2 regions of the Rossellomorea sp. NRS-1567 genome follow, and region 2 is predicted to be linked to the other one. Evidence: riboswitches for the same ligand, from Rfam matches in the RefSeq annotation. Region 2 holds a riboswitch; the other holds the start of a gene.

Region 1 (8,736 bases), on a different contig from region 2:
TCACTGCAATCACATTCACATAAGGAGAGTTACTATCTTCAATGGCAATTGAATCTTCAAGGGGTTTCAACCCTGCATCAATGGCATAGTTAGAGTTGATGACAACCGCGTCCCCTTCTTCGTTTTCATACATTTGTGGAAGAAGAGCTGCTTCGTACTCATAATCAAATTGAAGGTTTCTAGGGTTTTCCTTGATGTCTTCAAGTTGGGCTTGCGTATTTTCCACCCCATCCTTTAAGGTGATGAGTCCTTTTTTCTCTAATAATGTAAGGATACGTCCATGATCCGATACAGAGTTACTCATTAAGATCGTAGCGCCTTCAGGAAGCTCCTCGAGAGATTTGTGTTTTTTCGAATAAACACCGATCGGCTCAATATGAATTCCCCCTGCATTGACAAAATCATATTCATTTTCCTTCATTTGCAAGTCCATATAAGGAGTGGTTTGGAAATAGTTTGCGTCAATATCCCCATTATCCAAATCTTTATTAGGGAGGATATAGTCTTGATACGTCTCAATTTGCAAGTCGATCCCTTTTTCTTCTAAGACAGGCTTCACTTGTTCAAGGATTTCAGCGTGTGGAATATTAGAAGCTCCTACTACCAATTCCTTTTCGTCATTTCCGGAACCTGAATCACTCCCACATGCTGCCAAGCCAAAAATACTAGTTGCTGCTATAACTCCTGCTACCCATTTTTTCATTTCATTTCTCTCCTTTTATCGTTTATCTAATTTATTTGTAAAGAAATCACCCAGTATCTGAATCGCAAACACAATGAGTAAAATCATAATGGTTGCGGCGATCGTCACGTCTTCCCTGCTTCGTTGGAAGCCATCTAAATAAGCTAAGTTACCAAGTCCACCTGCTCCGATGACCCCGGCCATTGCCGTGTATCCAACAAGGGCGATGGCTGTCACCGTAATCCCTGAAATCAAAGCCGGCATGGATTCTGGTATCAGTACTTTCCATATAATTGTGCTCGTCTTCGCCCCCATCGCTTTCGCGGCTTCGATGACGCCTTTGTTCACTTCTCTTAAAGCAATTTCTACCATGCGGGCATAAAACGGAGCAGCCCCGATGATCAGTGCCGGCAGAGCTGCATTCGCTCCACGGATTGTGTCCAATAAAAACTTGGTGAACGGAATTAACAACACGATCAAAATAATGAATGGAATTGATCTGAACACATTTACAACTGCACTTGTAATCGTATATGTCAGTTTGTTATCCCATAGATTTTCCTTAGAAGTAAGGAAGAGCAAAATCCCAAGGATCATTCCGAGTACAAAGGTAATCAATACAGACATCCCGGTCATATACAGGGTTTCGAGGGTTGCTTCCCACATCTTCTCCCAATCTACATTTGGAAATAAGTTTTCAATCATCCTCTCAACACCTCCACTTGAACCAGTTGCGTTTGAGCAAATGCCAATGCACCATTAATGGTTTGTTCCTCCCCGTCAAGGTGAACAAATAACGTTCCATAGGCACCTTTTTGGGTTTGGGAGATTTGTCCTTGCAGGATGTTTACATCTAAGTCAAACTTTCTTATCAGCGCAGTGATGAGCGGCTGCTCAGTTGATTCACCTACAAAAGTAAATTTCAGTACTTTTCCATTAGGATATTGCGTCAATAGGTGATCAATGGTTTGATCCGTTTCCTTTACTTGCGAGACTTCTCTTACGAAACGCTTGGTCACTTGCTCTTGTGGATTTCGGAACACTTCCAATACATCCCCGAGTTCCACGACTTTTCCCTGTTCCATGACTGCGACACGATGACAGATCTTTTGAATCACGTGCATTTCATGAGTGATCAGGACTATCGTCAGCCCTAAGCGTTTATTAATATCCACCAATAGATCAAGGATAGAATCGGTTGTTTGTGGATCTAGAGCGGAAGTAGCTTCATCACATAGAAGGACATCAGGATTGTTCGCAAGCGATCTGGCAATCCCCACCCGTTGTTTCTGTCCGCCGCTCAGTTGAGACGGATAGGCATCTCCTCTGCCTTCCAATCCTACAAGCTTCAATAATTCATTGGCTCTTTGGACTCTCTCTTTCTTTGATACTCCAGCAATTTCTAACGGAAACTGGATATTTTCTAATACAGTACGAGACCAGAGGAGATTAAAGTGTTGAAAAATCATCCCTATTGACTGTCTTGCTTCCCGAAGCTTTTTACCCTTTACTTGGGAAACGATTTGTCCGTTCACGTCCACTATTCCATCTGTAGGAACTTCAAGACCATTAAGCATGCGGATCAGCGTACTCTTACCTGCCCCACTATAGCCAATCACTCCAAAAATTTCTCCTTGGGCAATCTCGATATTGACGCCATCAACGGCTGAAATCGGACCTGATTTGGATTGATAGATTTTCTTCACATCTGAAATGGTAATCATGTTGTATTCCACCTTCTTTCGGAGTAAAACGACCTGTTTAATCAGAATTATAGTTGTACTTATCTGATGTTTCCTGCTCCTTTTTCTGAAGCAATAAAAAATGCCTTCCTGCGATAAGCAGAAAGGCATAATCATATAGGACTATCCTTTCTCTCATCTTTCAAAGCAAATGCTTTGAGTGAATTGGCACCATTTCAATTTTCATTGACGGTTGCCGGGCTTCATAGGGCACGTCCCTCCACCTCTCTTAATAAGAGTTAAGTATATTATTTAATTATTTGGAATAGTTAAAGACTCTGAAAATTTGCTACAAGAGAGATTCTATCACCGGATATAGTGTGTGTCAATTATTTTTTCTCCTCGCTGGTTAAACTTCAATCGGCTCTTTTTCTCTGGATCTCGTTAGCCAAAGGACCGACTCCACAAATAAGAGTGGACGATACCCTCCCCTTATAGCCAGTAATCCTTCCTCAATCAGTTGAGACAACCGTTCTTCCCCCGAAAGTAGAGAAACCAGTGTTTCCTCCACCCCTTCAATGACGAAATGAGCGTCACCACTTAAATCGTCTAATAAAGCGCACCTCTTACTCGAAATAATAATGCCGTACACGTCACTTCCACAATCAAAATGAAGAATAAATGGGTTGTCTGGAAATAAGAGTCGTAAGTGATATCTTGAATGACACTGATCTACTAATCCCTCTAAATATATTCGCATGATTACCCTCCCAGTGAAACTTCTATATAATAACAATTCCACTTTTAGGTATTTTCCCCTTCAATACTTTCTCGACATGTTTTGAACCGGTGCACCTTATTTGTCGAACAGTAAGAATTTGGATGATGTCTAGTCAAAATATGATGCCCTTCGCAACATTTCCCGAGAAATATGTCTTCGTTTGTAGAAAGAAAATCGTTCTAAAATTGGATTTCATGAGGAAATAGGTGAAATCAGACAAATAAAAAAGACCTTCTCCTTAAAGGTCTCTTATCCCTCTAACTATCCGCGGTCTTGTTTAGGGTTTCATATAAAAATGGCACGGATTGAAAGGCATAAATCCTTTCCTGTTCGACACCATCCTTAAATAAAAGCAGGCAGGGTACACTTTCGATGGATTGCTCTTCTGCAAATTGGGGCAAGTAATTCAAGTTGGACTTGGTAAAATGAAAGGATTGTGGAAGCTTCTCCACTACGTCAATCATCTTGCTTGCAACCTGACAGGTACCACACATCGGTGTATAAAGATAAACAGCTTCGAACGCATGTTTTTCAATCAATTGTTTTAAAGTTTCGGTACTACTTACCTCAATCAAAACTAAATCATCCTTTTTCCTAGAAATTCTTTATGAACGTCTATATTGGCTCCTATAAGCACTGACGCCAGGTGATACTCCGGTGCTGCGGCCACTTCCTTGTACATACGATCAATATACAAATGTTCAGCTTCTGGAAACTCACGTTTAAATTGCTTGCGTAGTTTTTCACCTGCATCATCAGCATCTACTAATATATAGACATCCCTTTCCAATAAAGCATCAATGAGTTCGTCCATTTTTGTAATGCTAATGGTCCCGTTTGTGCAAATAATTTCAATCGGTTCTTTGATGATACCTCTTACTTTACGTTTGTCCGTTGTTCCTTCGACAATGATTACTTTTTCGTCAAGTTCCATCATGATCATCACCTTATCTTTCATAAATAAGATTACGATAGTATATTCAAATAACAAGAGATGATGTCCACTTTCTACTTGTATTTTCTCATGTTTATAAAAAAAAGTGCAAGTGGTTTGCCTAAATCATCTATTTATACAAATGGTGCCAGATCCATAAATGAATCTGGCACCACTAGCCTCTCTAACACCAGCCACCCTCATCACAATCAGTGTATCTTGCTTGATCGCCTTCTGTGGAAGTGTAGCTTTGATAAATTTTATTTTCTTTTGCTTCAAAATTCGGCTCCATGGTTATTCCGTCAAGAGGCAGAGCCATTCTGCCGATCGGCTGATTATCCAAATATAGTTCTACTTCACCATCTTTAAGTTTTCCTGTCACTCTATTGGTTACATCTAATTTCTTAGGCTCAAGCACCATTTGTGTTCATCCTTTCTTTGTGAAAAAACGTCTACTCATATGGTACCCAAAATAAAAAACAAAACACCTTGAGAAATTCTCAAGGTGCCTCTGAAGATATTATCCTTCATTAATCATTTCATCATACTGTTCAGCTGTCATAAGCTTGTCTACTTCTCCAGCTTCTGTTGGTTCAACAACGATCATCCATGCTTTTTCATAAGGTGATTCGTTCACGAATTCAGGGCTATCAGATAGCTCTTCATTCACTTCTACCACCTTACCCGATACAGGTGCATATAGCTCAGAAACGGTTTTAACCGACTCAACACTACCGAATGGCTCGTCCGCTTTGATTTCATCTCCAACCTCTGGTAACTCAACGAATACGATATCGCCCAGTTCAGATTGTGCAAATGATGTGATTCCAACGCGTAGATTTTCCCCTTCAACTTTGACCCACTCATGTTCTTCTGAATAACGAAGTTCTTTCGGTGTACTCATTCTCTATCCCTCCAAATGCTAGTTATACAACCTAATATTGACACACTTTTCATTGAAAAAGCAAGAAAACTAAGTGTGAATAATGAAACTTTTTCATCGTCCATGATCTGGTAATCAAAGACCTATTTTTACTTCCAGGTTTCTTCAAAGGTTTCTTCCTTGAACCCAACTGTCACCTTGTTCCCATCCGTTGTGATTGGGCGCTTGATCAGCATCCCGTCTGTGGAAAGGATTTCTAATAATTCCTCATCTGAAGCTGAGTTCACTTTATCTTTCAAGCCTAGTTCACGATACTTTTTACCACTTGTATTGAAGAACTTTTTAAGAGGTAAACCGCTCTTTTCATATAGGCTTTTGAGCTCATCCTTTGACGGTGGGTTTTCGGCAATATGTATTTCATTCAATGCTATATCTTGATCTTCAAGCCACTTCTTTGCTTTCCGGCACGTACCACACGTTGGATACGAATAAAAAGTCAACGACATCATTCCACCACCTTTCATTATGATCCTGGATGAAGCATGGCTCCATCCAGCATTCTGTAATGACGAATCTATCTCTACATTCGACAATATTCATTATTATCCTTCTTTTGTGAAACATTACTCACATTGTTTTTCAACCGTCTCAACCAGTTCCTTCAAAAGGAGGGTTGCATTATCCAATTCAAGAGAATAGAATCGCTGCGTCCCCTTTTGCTCTAATGAAACTAATTGCTGATCTCTCAGGATCTTTAGATGGTGAGAAACAGCGGGGCGCGATAATGTTAGGTTTTCAGTAATTTGATTGACCGTAAGAGGTTCTTGTTCGGCAAGAAGTAATATTATGTCCTGACGATAAGGATCACTGAGTGCTTGAAATAATGGAATGCAAGCACGAAATGTATCGATTGCTTTTTGACCCATAGTCTTCTCCCTTCAAACTCATTCACATTCAATTATACCCGTTCTTGGACTTTACGAACAATATTTGTGACCATTTTCCTCGGCATAAAACGGATGGATTGAGTCAGCATTCTGTTTTTAAGACCTGGGATGATAACGGTTTTGTTCTTCATCATCATTTGGTTATACCCCTCTTCTACCACTTCTTCCACGCTCATCACACCAGACTGAAATAGTTTTGAAGACTGCAGGTCAGCTGCATCGCTGAATCCCGTTTTGGTAGCTCCGGGGCAAAAAGCGGTCACTTTCACTCCGTGTGGTCCCCATTCATTTGCCAGAGCTTCTGAGAATGAAAGGACATACGCTTTTGTCGCATAATAAACGGCCATTAATGGACCCGGCTGAAATGCGGCTGTTGAGGCGACATTAAGGATTTGTCCACGTTTCTGATTCACCATTTCTTTTCCAAAATACTTGCTTAGCTCGGTAAGGGCTGTGATATTCACTTGAATCATATCCAGCTCTTTTGAGAGCACTGTTTGTTCGAATTCACCAAATAAACCAAAGCCTGCATTATTGATAAGGATATCAACCTGAATCCCTTTTGCTTTCACTTCCTCATATAACGCTTCAGATGCTCCTGGTTTGGAAAGGTCTGATGGTATGACATATGAGTTTACTCCGTACTTACTCTCTATTTCTTTAGATAGAGTACGAAGCTTCTCCTCACTTCTTGCCACGAGAATCACATCATGGCCGGAACCTGCGAATTTATGACTAAAGTGCAAACCAATACCACTTGAAGCCCCTGTAATTAGAACCGTTTTATTCATCTATAGTAACCACCTTATCTTTAATGTTTAAACACTTAAACGTTTAAGTGTTTAAACATATAATAATTAAGAGTGAAGTGGATGTCAAGTCGAAACATAATAAAGGGACGGACCTCTGATTCAGAGGTCCGTCCCTTAAACTATTCAATTAAACTGTATATTTTTCTGCGTCGATCAGCTTTTCTGATGCAGCACGTTTGACTGCGATCACGTTGATCGGCGTATGGCGGGTGAATTTACGAAGTGCGGACAGCATCATGCGCAGTGTGTCACCCGTTTCAGTTGCTACAAGCGTTTCTTTCGCATGCTGTTCGATTTCGTTGAATGCTTCTTGACAGAAGATTTGTGTGTAAAGAAGTTTTTGCTGAGCTTTCTCTACTCCACCTTTTTGAATCGCTTTTTCTGTTCTAAGAACAACGGACTCCATCGCGTATGCGTTTGAAACGATATCGGCAATGTTCACAAGGATTTCCTGCTCTTTTTCAAGAGCTTTACCGAATTTTTGAGCCGCTAAACCAGATAGCATCAAGCCGATTTTCTTCGCGTTTTTCACAAGGTATTTTTCCTGAGCAAGTGGCTCATCTCCTACTTCTTCAGGCATAAGCATCATTAATTCCTCTTGAAGGGCCTGTGCTTTTTGAAGTAATGGAAGTTCACCTTTCATTGCTTTACGCAGGTACGTGCCAGGAACCAGTAGGCGGTTGATTTCATTTGTTCCTTCGAAAATACGGTTGATACGGGAGTCACGGTACATTCTTTCAATTTCGTATTCCTGCATGAAACCGTATCCTCCGTGAAGTTGAACACCTTCATCGACTACATAATCCAGTACTTCTGTTGCAAAGAATTTATTCAGGGAACACTCAATCGCGTATTCTGCAATCGATTTTGCCACTTCCGTTCCGTTCTTCACTTCTTCATCCGTAAGCTTGCTCATACGATCCTCGAACAATCCTACTGTACGGTAAACGGAGCTTTCTGCTGCGTATAATTTAGACGCCATTGTTGCCAGTTTTTCTTTAGTCAGGTTGAAAGCAGAAATCGGTGTTTTGAATTGCTGACGTTGATTCGTGTATTGTACTGTTACCTCTAATGCACGTTTACTCGCTCCGACAGCACCTACCCCTAATTTGTAACGGCCTATGTTTAAAATGTTGAAGGCAATGATATGACCTTTCCCTTTATCTCCAAGAAGGTTTTCAACTGGAATTTCAGCATCTTCCAAGATTAATGTACGGGTGGATGAGCTTTTGATACCCATTTTCTTCTCTTCAGGACCAGTTGAAACACCAGGGAATTCTTTTTCTACGATGAATGCCGAGAAATGCTCCCCATCGATTTTTGCGTACACAACGAATACATCAGCAAATGCAGAGTTCGTGATCCACTGCTTCTCACCATTTAAAATGTAGTGAGTACCTTCTGCATTCAATTTAGCAGTCGTTTTAGCTCCTAGGGCATCTGAACCTGAACCCGGCTCTGTTAATGCGTAGGCTGCCAGCTTCTCACCGGTCGCCAGTGGAGGAAGGTATTTTTGCTTTTGTTCTTCGTTACCGAATAGAACGATTGGCAGTGAACCGATTCCAACGTGTGCCCCGTGAGAAATGGAGAATCCACCTGCCCGGGACATTTTTTCAGCAATCAGTGCCGAGCTTACTTTATCCAATCCAAGACCGCCGTACTCTTCAGGAACATCTGCACCCAGAAGTCCAAGATCCCCCGCTTCTTTTAACAGGCGAACAGAGTGGTCAAATTCATGGTTCTCCAGATTATCGATGACAGGTACCACTTCATTCAACACGTAATCCTCGGTTGTTTTGGCAATCATTTTTTGTTCATCAGAGTATTCCTCCGGTGTGAAAACTTGCTCACAGCTTACATCTTCAATTAAAAAACTTCCACCCTTGATCAGCTTTTCTGTTTGATTCGCCATTTCGAATCCCCCTAAAAATTATTATTTTGAAGGAGTAGGGGGCCCCGGCATTCGAGGTCCGTCCCTCCTATTAACCTATTAATTCAAAGACGCCGGCTGCGCC
Region 2 (8,736 bases):
TCATAGGTTCCATAATAATCGCCAACACCTGCATGATCTCTTCCGACAATAAAATGCGTGCATCCATAATTTTTCCTTACCAGTGCATGAAAGATGGCTTCCCTTGGACCCGCGTACCTCATGGCAGCAGGGAAGACTCCTAAAAACACACGATTTTTAGGGTAATAGTTCTGTAACAGAACTTCATAACTCTCCATTCTGATGCCCGCTGAGATATCATCCGCCTTTGTTTCGCCAACCAAGGGATTTAAGAAGAGTGCATCCACGGTCTCCAATGCCGTTTTCTGAATATACTCATGGGCCCTGTGAACAGGATTTCTCGTTTGAAATCCGACAATCGTTTTCCATCCCTTTTCCTTAAACAACTTTCTGGTTTCTCTTGGGTCAAATGTATACTCGGTGAAAGGTTTGGAAAGACGTTTAATAAGACTGATTTTCCCACCTACGTACACATCTCCCCGTTGGAATAATTTCTTGACACCTGGATGATCCGCGTCGGTCGTTCCGTATACGAGAAGAGCTTCTTTCTGTTTATCCGGTTCATAAATATCCTCTACTTCAATGAGTCCATAGGTTTCTCCCTTATAAACAAGACGGATCTTTAAGCCTTTCTTTACGTCTCCTGCTTTTTCTTTTGCTATGGGCAGGGTAATCGGGATACTCCATACATTGCCGTTTCGCAATCGTAATGTTTCCACCACCCGTTGATAATCTACTTCGGTTAAGAATCCATTAATAGGGCTGTAAGCACCTATTCCAATGAGTTCCAAATCACTTAACGCGGTTTCGTCTAAAGGGATTTCATGGAGAATATCCTCATAAGATTCTTCTGGTAAATATGATTGAACAAGTGTTCCTCCGTGGGGCTGTAAACTCATCATTTATCCTCCTTAACATATGGTTTTAATCGGAATTAAGATTAAATTCCGCCTCCGTCTTCGTGAACGGATCGCCTTTCTTCATTGATCACTCTCATAAGGGATAATCCACCCACAGTAGCGATAATGACGCTTATTGGAACCACAATTGAATACATATCGCTATCGATCACGAGCTTTACTAAAAAATATGAAATACTGAGTGAAATCAGGGGAGAGACCACCCATATTTTGACGATTTTTTTTACAATTTTCTTTTGCAGCATTTGTTTACCGTTCTTTGCCATCCCCAGGCCGATGATGGACGATGAAGTAACCTGAGTCAGCGGGATCGGTAATCCATATAGTGAGCTCACCATCACAAGGATCGCTCCTGTAGAGGAAATGACGATTCCTTCGGCTTTTGTATAGTGTGTAATTTTTTTCCCGTTTGTTTCCACTACTTTTTTCCCCAGTAAGACAGCTCCGAGGGCAACGAATAAACCACCCAGCCAAATCCCCCGGGAAGGAGACAATAAACCCGCACCCACTAATGGACCGACGGCGTTGGCTACATTATTCATCCCTGCCGAAAAGGCTTCAAAGAACCCGGCGATAATCAATAGGTACGCAAGCCACCTTTTTTCAAAATGGAAACCTCGCTTTTCAAGTTTTGCTAAACCTATACCGAATACCCATGTCACTCCGAAGGCAATGACCGGGACAATCACCCAGAATGACATGATCGTTAAGAGTGACTTCACATAAAGAACTTGATATGCGACTCCGACACCTACAACCGCTCCGACCGTTACTTCACTTGTAGACAGCGGTATTCCAATCACATTTGCCAGAAACAAGGAAATGGTGGCGGATAACAAAATGATGACCACGATTTTGATGGAGAGTACATGTTGAGGGATAATCCCTGAACTTATGGTTTTAACTACTTCTCCACCACCTAAAACCGCCCCGCTCAGGACACCGGCTGCGCAGATCCATAATGAAACCCTGATGTTTTTTATGGCACCTGCACCATACGCAACCCCCATCGATGCTGCCGCTCCACTGGCACCGATGTTCATAGCGAAAAACATACTTATGATCAGGGCGATTATTTCAATCAAAGAATGTCACCCCTTTTAATGGAGACCGCATTCGGTCTTCCCTTTTCCTTGCCATCTTCCGGAGCGGAGATCATTGATGTCTAAAGCTTGCGTTGTACAATGGAAGCATCCGATACTTGGATACCCCTGATCATGAAGTGGATTATAGGAAAGGTTATGCTTATGGACATACCTCCAAATCTCCTTCCAGGTCCAGTGAATCAAAGGACAAATCTTAACTGATTGGAACTTGTCATCCTTATTGATGAATTCAACCTGACTTCTTGTAGGTGATTGTTCTCTTCTTAATCCTGAAATCCACGCATCCCCTTTGGATAAGGAATCTTTTAAAGGGTCAAGCTTTCGAATTTGACAGCATTGGTTCGGGTTTCGCTCCCACAACTTATCTCCATATGTTTCTGCTTGCTCTTGGAGCGTTAATTCAGGCTTTTTCATATGAATGGTGATACCAGGATACTTCTCCTTCACCTTTTCAATCGTTTCGTAGGTTTCCTTGAAATGAACACCTGTATCAAGAAATACTATGGTTGCTTTCGGTTGTACTTTGGTTAGGAGATCGATTAATACGATCCCTTCTATGCCAAAACTGCATGCATATACGACATTTTCACCATAATGATCATACGTCCACTCAAGTACGTTTACCGCTCCTTTATAGACCGGATCAATTTCAAATTGGATGGATGGATTATTCCAAGTTTGATAGGTTAACATGATACACCCCTTTCCCGCTCATCCAAACAAAAAGAGGCGAATAACAAGATATAGGGATTTCCTTTATCAGTGTTATGCGCCTCTAGTTTGTCTAGTCAGCTTATTTAATTCGCACTTTCTCGTTTTTCTCCAATTGAATGACTTTACCGTCCTGAACCACAATGGTAATCGATCCAAAACTCATCGTCTTCAACATCGATGTGATCTTCTCGACTACTACATCATACTCTGCTTCTTGATTTTTTTCTTTAGTCACATGATTCCCCCAATTTTCATCTTATCCAGAAAAATCATGAATGAAAAAAACAACTCTCCATTTTGGAAAGTTGTTCAGGTAAGGATACCTTATCTTCCAAAATGACTTCACATTTTGCTGGAATTAGCACCTTACATTACGTAGGTTGCTGGGCTTCGCGGGGCCAGATCCCTCCACCACTCTGGATAAGAGTTATTAATTTTAATATTCTAAATAATATCATATTCCACCGGGAAGTCAACCCGAGTTTTTCGATCGGTTTTATGTCTTTTGACTTATTTTTCTTTCAGAACCTTCATTCTCTTTATTTCTATTCGTTTTATGAACGCTATAGGACACTATTTTCACCAGAGTGATCAAAATAATTGAAACTTCAATTTACCTTCGATTACTTTCTTCTGGTTCTGATTGACGGCAAAGACTTTAAAATGTAAGAGATCATCCTGTTTTTCTGATACTTCTGCAATCAATTTAATGACATCATTCAGGAAAACCATCCCTTTAAAGCGGATCGTGTACTCTTTGATAAATCCTTCTTCATAATGATCACTAAAAAACTTGGAGACATTTCCCATTGTCCACATGCCATGAGCAATGACACCTGGAAGACCCAATTTATGTGCCTCCTCATCAATCGTATGAATAGGGTTATAATCTCCAGAAGCTCCTGCATATTTAATTAAATCGATTCTCGAGACTGGAGCTAATTCAACAAGGGGAAGCGTTTCACCTATTTTAAGGGATGATAGTTTAGTCATTTTCCTAACCTCTCTCTAACCGCTTCAGTGATAATGACAATCGCTTCGGAGGTGAAGATCCTATTCCCTCCTGAGTCTTCACCGATATCTTCTATTACAAGAAAGCCAAGTGTTCCACCCGACCCTTTCCGCTCATAGTAATCTTTTATCTCTGTATAACACTGAATACATTCCCCAACCTTTAGTGGTCTTTCATAATGAAAAGATTGTTCTCCATGAATTAACCCGATGTTCGGTAAATGAAAACCCTCAATCGTTCCATAGTCAAGCACTCTGGGAAAAGTGGGGGGAGCAATATTCCCCCTGTATCTAGACCTCTTTCCTGCTTCTTCATCCACATAAATCGGATGTGGATCACCGATGGCTTCGGCAAACTTACGAACCGCCCCTTTCTCCACACAATTTTCTACGGACGTTGAGCGTTTACCGATATAAGCTTGAAACATATCCTTCACCTCTTTCTCCCATTAGGCTTTCGGCCCTCCAGCTACGTAGAGGATTTGTCCATTAACGAATGACGAGCTTTCATCTGCAAAAAACGCCACTGCATTCGCTATATCTTCCGGCTGCCCGCTTCTTCCGACAGGAATTCCTTGAAGACTCGCTTCCACCAGTTGTTCAAAGGTAATTCCGATTCGCTTCGCCGTTTCCCTGGTCATTTCCGTTTCGATGAATCCGGGGGCAACTGCATTGGTCGTTATACCCAGAGGACCAAGCTCTATAGCCAAAGTTTTCGTTAAGCCTTGGAGACCCGCTTTAGCCGTAGCGTAATTTGCCTGTCCTCGGTTACCGAGTGCAGAGGTAGACGAAATATTAATCATACGGCCATACCTCTTTTTCACCATATAACCTTGCGCGGCTTTCGCTACGTTAAATGATCCTTTCAAATGCACATCCATGACCGTTTGCCAATCTGTATCGGTCATTTTAAATAGCAGGTTATCTCTGATGACTCCTGCATTGTTGACGACTATATCAACGGAGCCGAAAGTTTCATAGACTTCTTTTATGGCATCTTCTACTTCCTCGGATTCTACTACATTCGCAACTTTTGTATATATTTCATATTCTCTCAATTCCTCACTGACTTCCAAAAGTGCCTCTTCATTTACATCAATGACGGCAACCTTTGCCCCTTCTTCTGCAAAGAGCTTGGCAATCGCTCTACCGATCCCCCGGCTCCCGCCTGTTACTAATGCTACTTTTCCTCTGAATCTTTCACCCATTTCCATTACCTCCCTATCGCTTTAAACAAACTGGCCCACTTTCACATGCCCTTTTAAGAGATTCCTTGAAATGATCAGTTTTTGAATTTCATCCGTACCATCATAAATCCGCCACAATCTTGCTTCACGATACCAGCGTTCAATGGGAAGCTCTCTTGTGTAGCCCATCCCACCGTGAATTTGAAGGACCCGATCCACTACCCTATTGCCCATGTTCGATCCATACAGCTTGGCAATCGATGCAACATGGCGATTATCTTCTCCTTGATCCAACGTGAATGCTGCATTTAACACAAGCCACCTGGCTGCTTCAATTTCCACGGCAGAATCAGCGATCTGCCACTGAATCGCCTGTCGATCCGCGATTGGCTTTCCAAATGTCTCTCTTTCCTTTGAATAATCAATCGCCATTTGAAGTAAGCGTTCCGCTGCCCCTACTGCTTGTGCCCCTACGATCCAACGTGCGAACCCGATCCATTCCAGACCCAGATTGTAACCACCATCGATTTCACCCAGAATATTTTCTTCAGGCACCCGCACATCATCAAAAAACAGACTGGCCGGTCCCCATTCCCCCATGGTATGAATGTATTCAGATGTCCAACCCATGCTTCGATCGGCAATAAAACAGGTTACTCCGTCCCGACCCGTTCGCCGATGCTTTTCCTTATCGGTCACCGCCATGACCATGACAAAATCTGCTTCATTTCCGCCCGTAATAAAGGTTTTTTCCCCATTCAACACCCACTCATTTCCATCCTTCACTGCGGTCATCCGAATGTTTTGAGTATCGGATCCGGCTCCCGGTTCCGTCATGGCGAAGCAGGACTTTTTCTCTCCGTTTATCGTGGGGATCAAATAGTTCTTTTTCTGTTCTTCGTTGGCATAGTATAGGATGTTATCTGCATAACCACCGAAACTGAAAGGCACAAAGGTTTTGGAGATTTCCATATAAACAATGGCCATCATCATTTGCCCGAGGTCCGCTCCACCGTATTCTTCTGGTGTATTGATACCCCAGAACCCTGCTTCCTTTGCTTTTACCTTCAGCTCATTTCTTTTTTCCAGGGAAAGACTTGGTTTTCCTTCCCGTTCATTTCTTAGCACTTCATTTTCTAAAGGTATTAGTTCTTTCTCAACAAATTTACGGATGGTTTTTTGGATCATCCTTTGTTCATCTGATAACCGTAAGTTCATCCCGTTTCCCCCTATTAGTTGGATCGTATACTAACTACTCAGTATTATGGCTGCAGGATTACTTTTCCTACCGTTTTTCTTGCCTGCATGAGTGTATGGACCTTAGCTGCTTCCTCTAAAGGAAATACATGACCAACCGTCACTTTCAATTCCCCGGACGCGACGTAATGAAAGATTTCATGAAGGGTTTTCTGGTTTAGTTCAGCATCTCCCATGAGAGGAGGGAGGAAGAACCCGATAACAGACTGATTCTTTGCCATCAAAGAAGAAGGATAAAATCTGCTCTGTTCCCCGCTTGCGACTCCGTATATGACCATTCTCCCGAAATAGTCGAGACATTTTAACGTCTTATAGAAAACATCACCACCTGCCATCTCCAATGCCAGGTTAACACCCTTACCATTTGTAGCTTCCAGAACTTCTGCTTCCCAGCCATCCTGAGTGTAGTTGACTAATACGTCTGCCCCCATGGCCCCTGCAAGACTTAATTTTTCTTCTGTACTGGCCGTGGCGATGATCTTACCTGCACCAAAACGTTTTGCCAGTTGGACGGCAAGCAGGCCAACGCCACCAGCCGCTGCATGAATGAGGACGATTTCCCCCTGCTGCAACCTTCCCAAGGTTTTTAATATATGATAGGCACTTAATCCTTGAACAGGGATGGCGGCCGCTTCTTTGAAATCCAATCCATACGGCAGGGGGATCACCGAACGCTCATCTGTCAGGGCAAATTCTGCATAACCTCCGGAGTCCATCATGGCTACAACACGGTCTCCCTTTCTTACTCTCGTCACATCTTCTCCCACTTCCGTGACGATTCCCGCCACTTCAGAACCCGGGATATATGGTAGTGGAGTTTTTACCACATATTGCCCTTCACGTCTTGCTGTATCAGCATAATTGACTGCTGATGCTTGAACTTCAATAAGGACTTCTCTCCCTCGTGGTGCAGGAACATCTATATCCACATTTTCTAATACATTAGGGCTTCCAAACTCTCTGAACTGAATGGCTTTCATTCTGATCCCTCCTATTTTCCCGTAAAAGTTGGCATTCTTTTGTCTTTAAATGCTGAAACTCCCTCAGCATGATCTTCAGTTGAAATCAACAATGCTTGTGTGATACGTTCTTGTTCGAGTATCTCATCCAATGATAAGGTGAATGAACGATCAATCATTTTCTTCATCATTCCATATGCTTTACTTGGCCCCGAGGCTAACCCTCTAGCCCAATCAGTTGTTACCTCTTCAAGTCTTTCAGAAGGGACAATACGATTTACCACACCTAAGTCATACATTCTACCAGCAGTCACAGGTTCTCCTGAAAAGAAGAATTCTTTCGCTAAATGAGAGCCGATGATGCGGGGAAGAAAATACGACCCTCCTCCATCGGAAATAAGACCTACTTTAGAGAAGCTTAAAGCAAATTGACTATCTTCTGAAGCGATGATCAAATCGCAGGCCAGGGCTAGATTAAATCCGGCACCTGCTGCAAAACCGTGTACCGAGGCGATGACCGGTTTTTCTATTTCTTTTATCGCTTTAATGCATGTATTTAATATCCCGATATGTTCATAGACTTCGGTTGATGTGGCGCTCCCCATCGTTTTCACGTCGCCGCCTGCAGAAAAGGCCCTCCCGGCACCGCGAATCACAATGGCTCTGATTTCCTGATTATGTTCTGCCTGCTGGAGCGCTTCAACGATTCCCGCAAGCATGCTCTCATCAAAGGAATTCAAGCTATCCGGTCTGTTTAATGTCAATGTAAGCACCCGGTCAGTGGTTTCTATTAATAAAGAGGATTTCATCGTTTTCGTTCATCTCCTTGTCTTTATTCCTGGCGATCGAATGCAGCTTGATTTCCCAGGGTGATCAAAGATTCCGCAAACCGATCAAATTGAGAAAATCGTGAATCTCTGGTTTGCCCCATCTTAAAGCGGTAATAGATTTGTTGCACAATGACTGCGAGCTTAAAGTAAGCAAAAGATAAATAAAAATGAATATGGTTCACATCCCTGCCGCTTTTCCTGGCATACTCTTCGATAAATTGCCTTCTGCTGTAAAAACCGTCCATGATCGTTACTGGAGGCTTCCCAAGACCGAATTTTAATAACTCGGGATCATCATTTTGTATCCAATACCCCATAGCGACACCTAAATCAGCAAGAGGATCACCAACGGTCGCCATCTCCCAGTCAAATAATCCCACCATGGATTTCAGGTCAGAAGAAAACATGGCATTGTTTAATTTAAAATCATAATGAATTATGGTCGATTCAGTATTTCCTGGAACATTCTTTACCAACCAGTGTGTCAGCTGATCCACTTCACGAATCTCACTTGTTTTTGCACGCTCGTAACGATTGATCCACCCGTGTACTTGTCTTTCCATAAAATGTTCGGGCTTACTGATTTCATGAAGAGTTGTTTTTCGGTGATCAATGGAATGAAGTTCAACAAGTTTAGAAACCATTTCCTCCGATATTTTCCTGCAGACATCTGGTTTCACATGGAGGTGCGGGGGAAAGGAAGTATCAAACACTTCACCCCTTTTTCGCTCCATGATAAAAAATGAGCTGCCTACGATCCTTTCATCATCAGA

Evidence for each region. A riboswitch is a leader RNA that binds a small molecule or an ion and turns the genes downstream of it on or off. The one in region 2 is predicted to bind S-adenosylmethionine.
Region 1: it holds a riboswitch for S-adenosylmethionine, as region 2 does, so the genes downstream of both, ACIFOD_RS09400 (methionine ABC transporter ATP-binding protein) here and ACIFOD_RS20920 (YezD family protein) in region 2, are expected to answer to the same signal.

Annotation. Positions count from the first base shown of each region.
Region 1 covers NZ_JBITPL010000014.1:292,547-301,282, reverse strand. Annotated here, with positions in the region: gene ACIFOD_RS09410 (MetQ/NlpA family ABC transporter substrate-binding protein) at 1-703, opposite strand, end outside; gene ACIFOD_RS09405 (methionine ABC transporter permease) at 719-1,387, opposite strand; gene ACIFOD_RS09400 (methionine ABC transporter ATP-binding protein) at 1,384-2,406, opposite strand; SAM riboswitch class I at 2,557-2,663, opposite strand; gene ACIFOD_RS09395 (hypothetical protein) at 2,774-3,124, opposite strand; gene ACIFOD_RS09390 (thioredoxin family protein) at 3,403-3,717, opposite strand; gene ACIFOD_RS09385 (toprim domain-containing protein) at 3,723-4,082, opposite strand; gene ACIFOD_RS09380 (YusG family protein) at 4,264-4,500, opposite strand; gene gcvH (glycine cleavage system protein GcvH) at 4,600-4,983, opposite strand; gene ACIFOD_RS09370 (arsenate reductase family protein) at 5,112-5,468, opposite strand; gene ACIFOD_RS09365 (ArsR/SmtB family transcription factor) at 5,586-5,888, opposite strand; gene ACIFOD_RS09360 (SDR family NAD(P)-dependent oxidoreductase) at 5,921-6,700, opposite strand; gene ACIFOD_RS09355 (acyl-CoA dehydrogenase family protein) at 6,849-8,633, opposite strand; gene ACIFOD_RS09350 (acetyl-CoA C-acetyltransferase) at 8,704-8,736, opposite strand, start outside.
Region 2 covers NZ_JBITPL010000030.1:103,299-112,034, forward strand. Annotated here, with positions in the region: gene sat (sulfate adenylyltransferase) at 1-878, opposite strand, end outside; gene ACIFOD_RS20910 (inorganic phosphate transporter) at 920-1,981, opposite strand; gene ACIFOD_RS20915 (phosphoadenylyl-sulfate reductase) at 2,000-2,698, opposite strand; gene ACIFOD_RS20920 (YezD family protein) at 2,799-2,954, opposite strand; SAM riboswitch class I at 3,041-3,146, opposite strand; gene ACIFOD_RS20925 (MaoC/PaaZ C-terminal domain-containing protein) at 3,311-3,712, opposite strand; gene ACIFOD_RS20930 (MaoC family dehydratase N-terminal domain-containing protein) at 3,709-4,158, opposite strand; gene fabG (3-oxoacyl-ACP reductase FabG) at 4,180-4,938, opposite strand; gene ACIFOD_RS20940 (acyl-CoA dehydrogenase family protein) at 4,960-6,135, opposite strand; gene ACIFOD_RS20945 (quinone oxidoreductase family protein) at 6,180-7,154, opposite strand; gene ACIFOD_RS20950 (enoyl-CoA hydratase/isomerase family protein) at 7,166-7,942, opposite strand; gene ACIFOD_RS20955 (phosphotransferase family protein) at 7,966-8,736, opposite strand, start outside.